2 regions of the Paenibacillus sp. FSL H8-0168 genome follow, and region 2 is predicted to be linked to the other one. Evidence: a T-box and tRNA genes for the amino acid it is inferred to sense, from the RefSeq annotation. Region 2 holds a T-box; the other holds one or more tRNA genes.
The links. A T-box is a leader RNA that pairs with one kind of tRNA and senses whether it is charged. The one in region 2 lies ahead of ileS (isoleucine--tRNA ligase), so its partner is inferred to be a tRNA-Ile.
Positions count from the first base shown of each region.

Region 1 (5,119 bases), 2.4 Mb from region 2:
AATGAACCGGCGAGTTACGTTCCCGTGCAAGGTTAAGGTGAAGAGCTGAAGCCGCAGCGAAAGCGAGTCTGAATAGGGCGAATGAGTACGTGGACGTAGACCCGAAACCGGGTGATCTACCCCTGTCCAGGGTGAAGGTGCGGTAACACGCACTGGAGGCCCGAACCCACGCATGTTGAAAAATGCGGGGATGAGGTGGGGGTAGCGGAGAAATTCCAATCGAACCCGGAGATAGCTGGTTCTCCCCGAAATAGCTTTAGGGCTAGCCTCGGAAAACAGAATCGTGGAGGTAGAGCACTGATTGGGTGCGGGGCCCGCAAGGGTTACCAAGCTCAGTCAAACTCCGAATGCCATAGATTTAGTTCCGGGAGTCAGACAGTGAGTGCTAAGATCCATTGTCGAAAGGGAAACAGCCCAGACCATCAGCTAAGGTCCCCAAGTGTGTGTTAAGTGGGAAAGGATGTGGAGTTGCACAGACAACCAGGATGTTGGCTTAGAAGCAGCCACCATTGAAAGAGTGCGTAATAGCTCACTGGTCGAGTGACTCTGCGCCGAAAATGTAACGGGGCTAAACACACCACCGAAGCTATGGCTTGATGCAATGCATCAGGGGTAGGGGAGCGTTGAATGCGGGTTGAAGGTGTACCGTAAGGAGCGCTGGACTGCATTCAAGTGAGAATGCCGGTATGAGTAACGAAAAGATCTGTGAGAATCAGATCCGCCGAAAGCCTAAGGGTTCCTGAGGAAGGTTCGTCCGCTCAGGGTAAGTCGGGACCTAAGGCGAGGCCGATAGGCGTAGTCGAAGGACAACAGGTCGAAATTCCTGTACCACCGTAATCCGTTATGAGCAATGGGGTGACGCAGTAGGGTAGTGACGCGGACTGATGGATGTCCGTCTAAGCAGTGAGGCTGATGTGTAGGCAAATCCGCACATCGTTAAGGCTGGGCTGTGATGGGGAGCGAAAATTGTAGTAGCGAAGGTCATGATCTCAGACTGCCAAGAAAAGCCTCTAGCCAGGAGAAGGTGCCCGTACCGCAAACCGACACAGGTAGGCGAGAAGAGAATTCTAAGGCGCGCGGAAGAACTCTCGTTAAGGAACTCGGCAAAATGACCCCGTAACTTCGGGAGAAGGGGTGCCTCGGTAGGGTGAATAGCCCGAGGGGGCCGCAGTGAAAAGGCCCAAGCGACTGTTTAGCAAAAACACAGGTCTGTGCGAAGCCGCAAGGCGAAGTATACGGGCTGACGCCTGCCCGGTGCTGGAAGGTTAAGGGGAGTGGTAAGCCCTTCGGGGCGAAGCTATGAACCGAAGCCCCAGTAAACGGCGGCCGTAACTATAACGGTCCTAAGGTAGCGAAATTCCTTGTCAGGTAAATTCTGACCCGCACGAATGGCGTAACGACTTGGGCGCTGTCTCAACGAGAGATCCGGTGAAATTTTAATACCTGTGAAGATGCAGGTTACCCGCGACAAGACGGAAAGACCCCATGGAGCTTTACTGCAGCTTGATATTGAATTTGGGTACGATCTGTACAGGATAGGTGGGAGCCGTAGAATCTTGAGCGCCAGCTTGAGAGGAGGCATCCTTGGGATACCACCCTGATCGTATCTAGGTTCTAACTTGGTACCGTGATCCGGTGCGAGGACAGTGTCAGGTGGGCAGTTTGACTGGGGCGGTCGCCTCCTAAAGAGTAACGGAGGCGCCCCAAGGTTCCCTCAGAATGGTTGGAAATCATTCGAAGAGTGCAAAGGCAGAAGGGAGCTTGACTGCGAGACCTACAAGTCGAGCAGGGACGAAAGTCGGGCTTAGTGATCCGGTGGTACCGCATGGAAGGGCCATCGCTCAACGGATAAAAGCTACCCTGGGGATAACAGGCTTATCTCCCCCAAGAGTCCACATCGACGGGGAGGTTTGGCACCTCGATGTCGGCTCATCGCATCCTGGGGCTGAAGTAGGTCCCAAGGGTTGGGCTGTTCGCCCATTAAAGCGGTACGCGAGCTGGGTTCAGAACGTCGTGAGACAGTTCGGTCCCTATCTGTCGTGGGCGTAGGAAATTTGAGAGGAGCTGTCCTTAGTACGAGAGGACCGGGATGGACGTACCGCTGGTGTACCAGTTGTTCCGCCAGGAGCACCGCTGGGTAGCTATGTACGGAAGGGATAAGCGCTGAAAGCATCTAAGCGTGAAGCCCCCCTCAAGATGAGATTTCCCAGTATGTAAGACCCCTTGAAGACGACGAGGTAGATAGGTTGGGGGTGGAAGTGCAGTAATGCATGGAGCTGACCAATACTAATCGGTCGAGGGCTTATCCTAAGAATAAAACGCAAATGAGTTTCGGATCCAGTTTTCAGGGTGTAACCTTGAAGGTATGTAGAAATACATACAACAAGCGCATGGCTATTCATTCACACGATAAGTGATGAACTGAATAACCGTACGGTAGAATTTACGATGTAAATTCATGTTTGGTGGCGATAGCGGAGGGGTTCCACACGTACCCATCCCGAACACGACCGTTAAGCCCTCCAGCGCCGATGGTACTTGGACCGCAGGGTCCTGGGAGAGTAGGACGTCGCCAAGCGATATCCTTCAAAGGATAATGAAGTTTTGCATGTTAGGGCCTTTAGCTCAGCTGGTTAGAGCGCACCCCTGATAAGGGTGAGGTCGGTGGTTCGAGTCCACTAAGGCCCACCACTTCCAGAATAACAAAAAGATTGGGGCCATAGCTCAGCTGGGAGAGCGCCTGCCTTGCACGCAGGAGGTCAGCGGTTCGATCCCGCTTGGCTCCACCAATATTCCCTGATAGCTCAGTTGGTAGAGCACTCGACTGTTAATCGAGTTGTCACAGGTTCGAGTCCTGTTCGGGGAGCCATGTTTTGAATATTTCTAAATTTTATATATAAGGTGGCGGCGTAGCTCAGCTGGCTAGAGCGTACGGTTCATACCCGTGAGGTCGGGGGTTCGATCCCCTCTGCCGCTACTCGGAGAGATACCCAAGTGGCTATAAGGGGACCCTCTGCTAAGGGGTTAGACTGCGAAAGTGGTGCGAGGGTTCGAATCCCTCTCTCTCCGCCATAAATTTATTGAAACCAGAACTTATTTTTCAAGGCCCGTTGGTCAAGGGGTTAAGACACCTCCCTTTCACGGAGGTAACAGGGGTTCGAATCCCCTACGGGTCATATTATGGAGGCTTAGCTCAGCTGGGAGAGCATCTGCCTTACAAGCAGAGGGTCGGGGGTTCGATCCCCTCAGCCTCCACCATAAGAAAATTTGAGAAATGCCTTTTAATGTCGCGGGGTGGAGCAGTTCGGTAGCTCGTCGGGCTCATAACCCGAAGGTCGTAGGTTCAAATCCTACCCCCGCAATTAATTTCCTGTTGGAAATGCCTCTGGAACTGTGGTGTAGAGGCCTAACATGCCTGCCTGTCACGCAGGAGATCGCGGGTTCGAATCCCGTCAGTTCCGCCATTTTAACTTCATATATAATTGGCATATATAGTGCGGATTATATGGTGTAGTAATAAAATAAAATATGGCTCGGTAGCTCAGTCGGTAGAGCAGAGGACTGAAAATCCTCGTGTCGGCGGTTCGATTCCGTCCCGAGCCACCTTTCAAGTGGGAATTGAGTAATGTGCCGGTGTAGCTCAACTGGTAGAGCAACTGACTTGTAATCAGTAGGTTGGGGGTTCAAGTCCTCTCGCCGGCACCATTTTGGAGGATTAGCGAAGTGGCCAAACGCATCAGACTGTAAATCTGCTCCCTTACGGGTTCGGTGGTTCGAATCCATCATCCTCCACCAGTCTTTTCATAATCATATGGCGGTCGTGGCGAAGTGGTTAACGCACCGGACTGTGACTCCGGCATTCGTGGGTTCAAGCCCCATCGGCCGCCCTTTATTCTTAATCTATTGGGGATTAGCCAAGCGGTAAGGCAACGGACTTTGACTCCGTCATGCATAGGTTCAAATCCTATATCCCCAGCCATTAAGAGCCATTAGCTCAGTTGGTAGAGCACCTGACTTTTAATCAGGGTGTCGAAGGTTCGAGTCCTTCATGGCTCACCATTTATAATTATTTTGCGGTCGTGGCGGAATTGGCAGACGCGCACGGTTCAGGTCCGTGTGGGCTAACCCCCCGTGGAGGTTCGAGTCCTCTCGACCGCACCATATTTTGCGGACGTGGCTCAGCGGTAGAGCATCGCCTTGCCAAGGCGAGGGTCGCGGGTTCGATTCCCGTCGTCCGCTCCATTATCCATACGGCGCCATAGCCAAGTGGTAAGGCAAAGCTCTGCAAAAGCTTCATTCCCCAGTTCAAATCTGGGTGGCGCCTTGACTACTCATTATGGAATTTAATATGCGCCCTTAGCTCAGCTGGATAGAGCGTTTGACTACGAATCAAAAGGCCGGGAGTTCGAATCTCTCAGGGCGCGCCATTTCTTAAAAAAATGTATAATGTCGGGATGTAGCTCAGCTTGGTAGAGCACCTGGTTTGGGACCAGGGGGTCGCATGTTCAAATCGTGTCATCCCGATACTGATTTGCGGGTGTAGTTCAATGGTAGAACTCCAGCCTTCCAAGCTGGTAGCGTGGGTTCGATTCCCATCACCCGCTTTTTGCTATAGCGGATTCTTGTTGCCTCAGTGGTGACACCTTATAAATAAAGAGAGCCTGTCTGGGGACAGAGCTCTCTCTTTTTTTGTATTTATCCTCATGTAATCCACAATGTGTTGATTATCCATAATCTTCGGTATCGGTGTATATCGTTCTGATCATACAACTGGCATGCACCGATAACCGATCTAGTGGACAGTTTTTACACGGGAATGGTCAGCTGGATGGAGGTTCCCTTGTCTGGAGCAGAGGTTATGCTCATAAATCCCCCTACCCCTCTAGCTCGTTCTTCCATACTGAACAATCCAACTCCCTCTCCTTGGGACTTTCCAGAGAATCCAATGCCCTCATCCCGAATGGTCACTTGTATCATTTCATTTTGATCCTCAACGTCGACATATGCCACTGCTACATCTGCGTATTTGGCTACATTCGTTAATGCCTCCTGTACAATCCGATAAATTGCAATTTCCTTGCGAATATCAACCCGTTTACGTAGAGTGCATTGAAAATGC
Region 1 is NZ_CP151948.1:451,684-456,802, forward strand. Features, by position in the region: rRNA gene MHI21_RS02000 (23S ribosomal RNA) at 1-2,310, shown strand, start outside; rRNA gene rrf (5S ribosomal RNA) at 2,462-2,578, shown strand; tRNA gene MHI21_RS02010 (tRNA-Ile) at 2,615-2,691, shown strand; tRNA gene MHI21_RS02015 (tRNA-Ala) at 2,714-2,789, shown strand; tRNA gene MHI21_RS02020 (tRNA-Asn) at 2,794-2,869, shown strand; tRNA gene MHI21_RS02025 (tRNA-Met) at 2,904-2,977, shown strand; tRNA gene MHI21_RS02030 (tRNA-Ser) at 2,981-3,072, shown strand; tRNA gene MHI21_RS02035 (tRNA-Glu) at 3,105-3,176, shown strand; tRNA gene MHI21_RS02040 (tRNA-Val) at 3,183-3,258, shown strand; tRNA gene MHI21_RS02045 (tRNA-Met) at 3,289-3,362, shown strand; tRNA gene MHI21_RS02050 (tRNA-Asp) at 3,388-3,464, shown strand; tRNA gene MHI21_RS02055 (tRNA-Phe) at 3,531-3,603, shown strand; tRNA gene MHI21_RS02060 (tRNA-Thr) at 3,630-3,705, shown strand; tRNA gene MHI21_RS02065 (tRNA-Tyr) at 3,710-3,795, shown strand; tRNA gene MHI21_RS02070 (tRNA-His) at 3,815-3,887, shown strand; tRNA gene MHI21_RS02075 (tRNA-Gln) at 3,905-3,979, shown strand; tRNA gene MHI21_RS02080 (tRNA-Lys) at 3,984-4,059, shown strand; tRNA gene MHI21_RS02085 (tRNA-Leu) at 4,074-4,161, shown strand; tRNA gene MHI21_RS02090 (tRNA-Gly) at 4,168-4,242, shown strand; tRNA gene MHI21_RS02095 (tRNA-Cys) at 4,253-4,324, shown strand; tRNA gene MHI21_RS02100 (tRNA-Arg) at 4,351-4,427, shown strand; tRNA gene MHI21_RS02105 (tRNA-Pro) at 4,451-4,524, shown strand; tRNA gene MHI21_RS02110 (tRNA-Gly) at 4,534-4,604, shown strand; gene MHI21_RS02115 (PAS domain-containing protein) at 4,807-5,119, opposite strand, start outside.
Region 1: it has a tRNA-Ile gene. The T-box ahead of ileS (isoleucine--tRNA ligase) is inferred to sense a tRNA for this amino acid. The anticodon was not compared.

Region 2 (5,119 bases):
AGCGAAGCCTTCTTTCGCTTTTTTCTCCACCAGCAATTCTTCGGCCGTAACTTGCAGTTCTTCACCTTCTGGAGAAGCGACGTTTAACACTCCTTTTTCTACAACAGAACGGGTATCCTCAGCAGACATTCCTTTGAAAAAGTTTTGTAGGAAACCGACATTTTTGCCGTATTTCTTGCCTGCTACTTTCAAATTCAGTTTCAGTGTAAAATCTACAAAGCCGCTATCGTCCGTCTCCACATGAATATGCTTCACGTTAATCTCATCTTTGATGATTTCCTCATAGCCACTCAGTTCAAAGTCCTGATCCATGGACAGAATCAACTCGGACAACGGTTGACGCGTTTTCAAACCCGTTTCGTTGCGGACGTTACGCGCCAATTCGACGACACGGCGTGCCGTTTCCATATCTCGTTCCAGTTCCAGATCGATCAAGGATTCATTGGCAGTCGGATAATCATCCAGATGAACACTTTCCCCGTTGCTTAGGTTGAGGTAAATATCCTCTGCAAGCAGTGGTGTAAACGGCGCAAGCAGTTTGGCAGTCGTTAACAGCACTTCGGTCAGTGTACGGTATGCATCCAGCTTATCTTCTGTAAGACCATTGCCCCAGAATCGGTCGCGTGAACGACGGATATACCAGTTGCTCAGCTCATCCACAAACGACTCAATCGCTTTGGATGAGTTCAGGAAGTCATTTACAGCCAGCGCTTTGTCCACTACCAAAATCAGGCTGTTCAGACGGGACAAAATCCAACGATCCAACTTATGAGCCGATGGTTTGAACGGATGCTGTGCCGGATCAAATCCGTCGATATCCGCATACAAGGTCAGAAAAGCATGTGTATTGACAAGCGTATCCACCAGCTTCGATTTAGCCTCACCTACAATGCCTTTGGAAAAACGTTTGCTATTCCATGGTGCACTATCTGACAGCAATGCCCAGCGGAAAGCATCTGTACCATACTCGTCAATCACTTCCCACGGATCAATAACATTACCCTTGGATTTGGACATTTTCTGCCCCTGCTCATCCAGTACATGGCCTGTCGCCATGACAGCTTTATAAGGAGCTTTGCCAGTCAGCATAGTCGAAACCGCAAGCAAGCTATAGAACCAGCCACGAGTCTGGTCAATCCCTTCACAGATCATATCTGCCGGAAATTGCTGCTCGAACGTTTCATTATTTTCAAAAGGATAATGATGCTGCGCAAACGGCATGGAGCCACTATCGAACCATACGTCGATTACTTCCGGTGTACGAGTCATTTCGTATTTACCGCATTGACTACGAACCTTAATATCATCTACATATGGTTTGTGCAGCTCGATGTCCGCAGGTACATCGCCAATCGCACGTTCCCTCAATTCAGCAATACTATGTGGAGCGAACTGTTCTCCAGTTTCTTCACAAACCCAGATGTTTAGCGGTGTACCCCAATAGCGATCACGACTGATGTTCCAATCCACCAGTTCCTCCAAAAACTTGCCAAAACGTCCTTCACGTATATGCCCCGGGTACCATTCGACTTCGCTGTTGTTGGCAATCAATTGATCCTTGATCGCAGTTGTTTTGATAAACCAGCTGTCCATAGCATAGTACAATAATGGAGTATCGCAGCGCCAGCAGAACGGATAGCTATGCTCGTATTTTTCCTTGCTGTACAGCAAACCTTTTTCGGACAGCATTTTAACAATATCCACATCACAGTCTTTCACAAAACGGCCTGCAAAATCAGTGATTTCCTCTACATAGTTACCTTGAAGATCCACTACGTTGATGAATTCAACACCATTTTCACGGCATACCCGGTAATCATCCTCACCATGCGCCGGAGCCATATGAACGATACCTGTACCGCTGGAGTCTGTTACGAACTTCGCACCCAGAATCTGATTACCCTTCTCAACCTGAAAATACGTAAATGGCGGGATATACGTTTGGCCAACCAGTTCTGAACCGGATAGCGTGCCAATCACTTCATGATCGCCTTTAATTACATCCTCAACCAGATTTTTAGCAACGATGTATACACCGTCTTCCTGCTTCACACGTGCATATTCCAGTTCAGGGTTGACAGCGAGCGCCACGTGACTCGGCAAGGTCCAAGGCGTTGTCGTCCAAGCCAGTACATATTCACCACTGCTATGCAGCTTGAATTTAGCCGTGGCGCTCAGATCCTTCACATCTTTGTAGCCCTGCGCTACTTCATGAGAACTTAGCGTCGTTTGACAATCCGGGCAATATGGACTCACACGATGACCACGATACAGCAGATCTTTTTCATGAATCGTCGCCAAAATGTTCCATACGCTCTCGATATAGTTATTATCCAATGTAATGTACGGGTTATCGAGGTCTGTCCAGTATCCGATCGCTTCGGTTAAATCACGCCATTGTTGCTCATACTCAAACACGCTCGCCTTACATTTTTTAATAAACTTTTCAACGCCGTATTCTTCAATTTCAGGTTTGTGGGAGATTCCCAGCTGCTTTTGTACACCCAATTCCACCGGCAAGCCATGCGTGTCCCAGCCTGCCTTACGTACGACGCGGTATCCCTTCATTGTCTGATAGCGACCGACGAAATCCTTAATTACACGGCCCAGCACGTGACCAATATGCGGTTTACCGTTAGCTGTTGGTGGGCCTTCATAAAACACAAAATTTGGCTTTCCTTCACGATTTGTGATGGATTTACGGAATGTGTCCTCCTGCTTCCATTTGCTCAGGATGCGTAGGTCACGAGACCGTGCTTTTTCTTTAACATCCACTCTGTTCATACCGTCATACTCCCTCTCTACTCATCATTGATTTCTCTAGCATTTCCTAAAAAAAGCAACAAAAAAAGCCCCATCCCTGTAAAGGGACGAGACTGTGCTCGCGTTACCACCCTGATTCCGTAAAAACAGACCATTAAAAATACAGTCTCATCACGGCTCTCTGAGCCCCACTCAACTACAGCAGGGCGCCATTATAACGCATGGCAAACGGTGATTGCTTACACACGCCATAAATCTTAAGCGCTTCAGCTCACTTCTCCGGGAGGATCTTCGGTCATGTTCTGAACGTTGGCTTGCACCGGAAGGCCAACTCTCTGAGGGACAAATCATGACGTACTCGTTCCCATCAACGAATTAAACATGTTAAATTCATCGAAATCAGCAACATCGTTGCCTTGAATAACAATCATCAGCCTACAGACGGATAATCATTGAATTCAGTATAGTATTTACAGTTATAGCCTGTTTAAAGATAAAAGTCAACCCTAACAAAGCCTAATAAAAGCTTGTCAGAAATGAAATTAGTAAATTTCTTTCATCTCACGCTCGCGCTCCAGTACTTCGCGTTCCCGGTTTTCAAGTGCTTCCCAGCCGTCTTGGCTTAACAAGTCAAGCTGTGCTTCCACCAGTGTACGAAACCGTGCTCGGTAAATCGATGCCTGCTTCTTCAGTTCTTCAACCTCCAACGCGATCTTGCGGGATTTGGACAATGCTTCGTTCACAATACGGTCCGCATTTTTTTCCGCTTCCTTCACGATCAGTTGGGATTCTTTCTTGGCGTTGTTACGAACTTCATCTGCGGCTTCCTGCGCTACGATAATCGTCTTACTCAGCGTATCCTCAATCGTCGCGAAATGATCGAGCTTCTCCTGTACGTTTAACAACTCGGTGCTCAGTTCTTTATTTTCACGAATAACGCCCTCGTAATCTTTGATCACCTGATCCAAAAATTCATTAACCTGATCCTCATCATAACCGCGAAGCCGGCGGGCAAATTCCTTGTTATGTATATCCAATGGCGTTAATGGCATGCCGTCCACCTCCTATAAGATTGACAAAAAATACATTTTCCGCGTCACGACGCTCACTATCATCTATCGGTCATCATACCCCGTTTTGTGAATACTGTACAGAGCAAAATCGTTCCAGTTCTTCGCTATAGCTTAATTCTTTCGACAGAAAGCTCGTGATTCCTGCCTACTGCTATACAAACTTACCAATTTTGACACGGAATCTTCCCTTTTTTGTCATCCCGTCTGTTTCAAGCACTTTGAAACGCCCAAAACCCTGCATGGAAATAACGTCCCCCGCTTTAAGTGGAGTAGATGGATTCTCCTCCACCTTCCAATTTACCCGGCACCGTCCCGCCCGAATCGGTGTTAATATTTTACTGCGGCTTAGCTTGTACACATCGCTGGCAATACCGTCCAAGCGCAAAGAAGCGACCGTCAGATCTAGCGCCTCTAATGCAACTTCCTTCGTTCGCAGACTCGCTACAGGCAATAGTTCTGTCCATACATGAACACGATGTACCTGCTGCAAATGCATCGTCATAAAACCACCGATCTCTGAAGCTACCAATACATGGCACCCATCATCCAGTACATGAATGTCCCCGATTTTCCCACGTTTGATTCCAAGTCCCAGTAGGGCACCTAGATAATCACCGTGCTCAAGGGTACCTATTTTATGATCGTCAGATGTGATGGAAAGGACCTGAATCCCCATCTCCTCACCGTCCAAATACGAATAATCGGGCGCAATAAGCGCCCGCTTTCGTTCCGAAGCGATATATCCGCCATCTACCCTAATCGTGACCTTGTCTTCCTTCGAAGCAAGTGTCTCCAATATGTACTGTTGGCGCGGGTCCAAAAAATCAGTCAGCTTCTGCTCATGATAAGCTCCCGCATGACTGATCCATTCGGAAGCGCGATCCACATAGTCCCGTTCATCCGGGTGAAAATGCTCATAAATCTCAGTTCGCATAACTCCTCCTAGACGAAATTACCAATTAAAGAAATCAAGCCGTACGACGCAAAACGCAGAGCAATCAGCGCAACGATGGGTGAAATATCAATCATCCCGAAGATTGGCGGTATAAACCTGCGAAAAGGAGACAAATACGGCTCCACAAACTTGGCAAGTAAATCACCAATTACACTCTCTCTGGCATTAGGAAGCCATGACAGCAGAACATATGCAATGATCATGTACGAATAAATCTGAAATAGCCAGTAAATTACCTCGATCAAGAAAAGTTCACCTCATTCTGTTAAGTTCTTGTTCAGTGTCAGCCAGTATTTCTGTAATAGAGCCTTGAATCTCAACCGTATCT
Region 2 is NZ_CP151948.1:3,809,173-3,814,291, forward strand. Features, by position in the region: gene ileS (isoleucine--tRNA ligase) at 1-2,784, opposite strand, end outside; T-box leader at 2,864-3,143, opposite strand; gene MHI21_RS16775 (DivIVA domain-containing protein) at 3,306-3,815, opposite strand; gene MHI21_RS16780 (YlmH/Sll1252 family protein) at 3,988-4,770, opposite strand; gene MHI21_RS16785 (YggT family protein) at 4,779-5,036, opposite strand; gene MHI21_RS16790 (cell division protein SepF) at 5,044-5,119, opposite strand, start outside.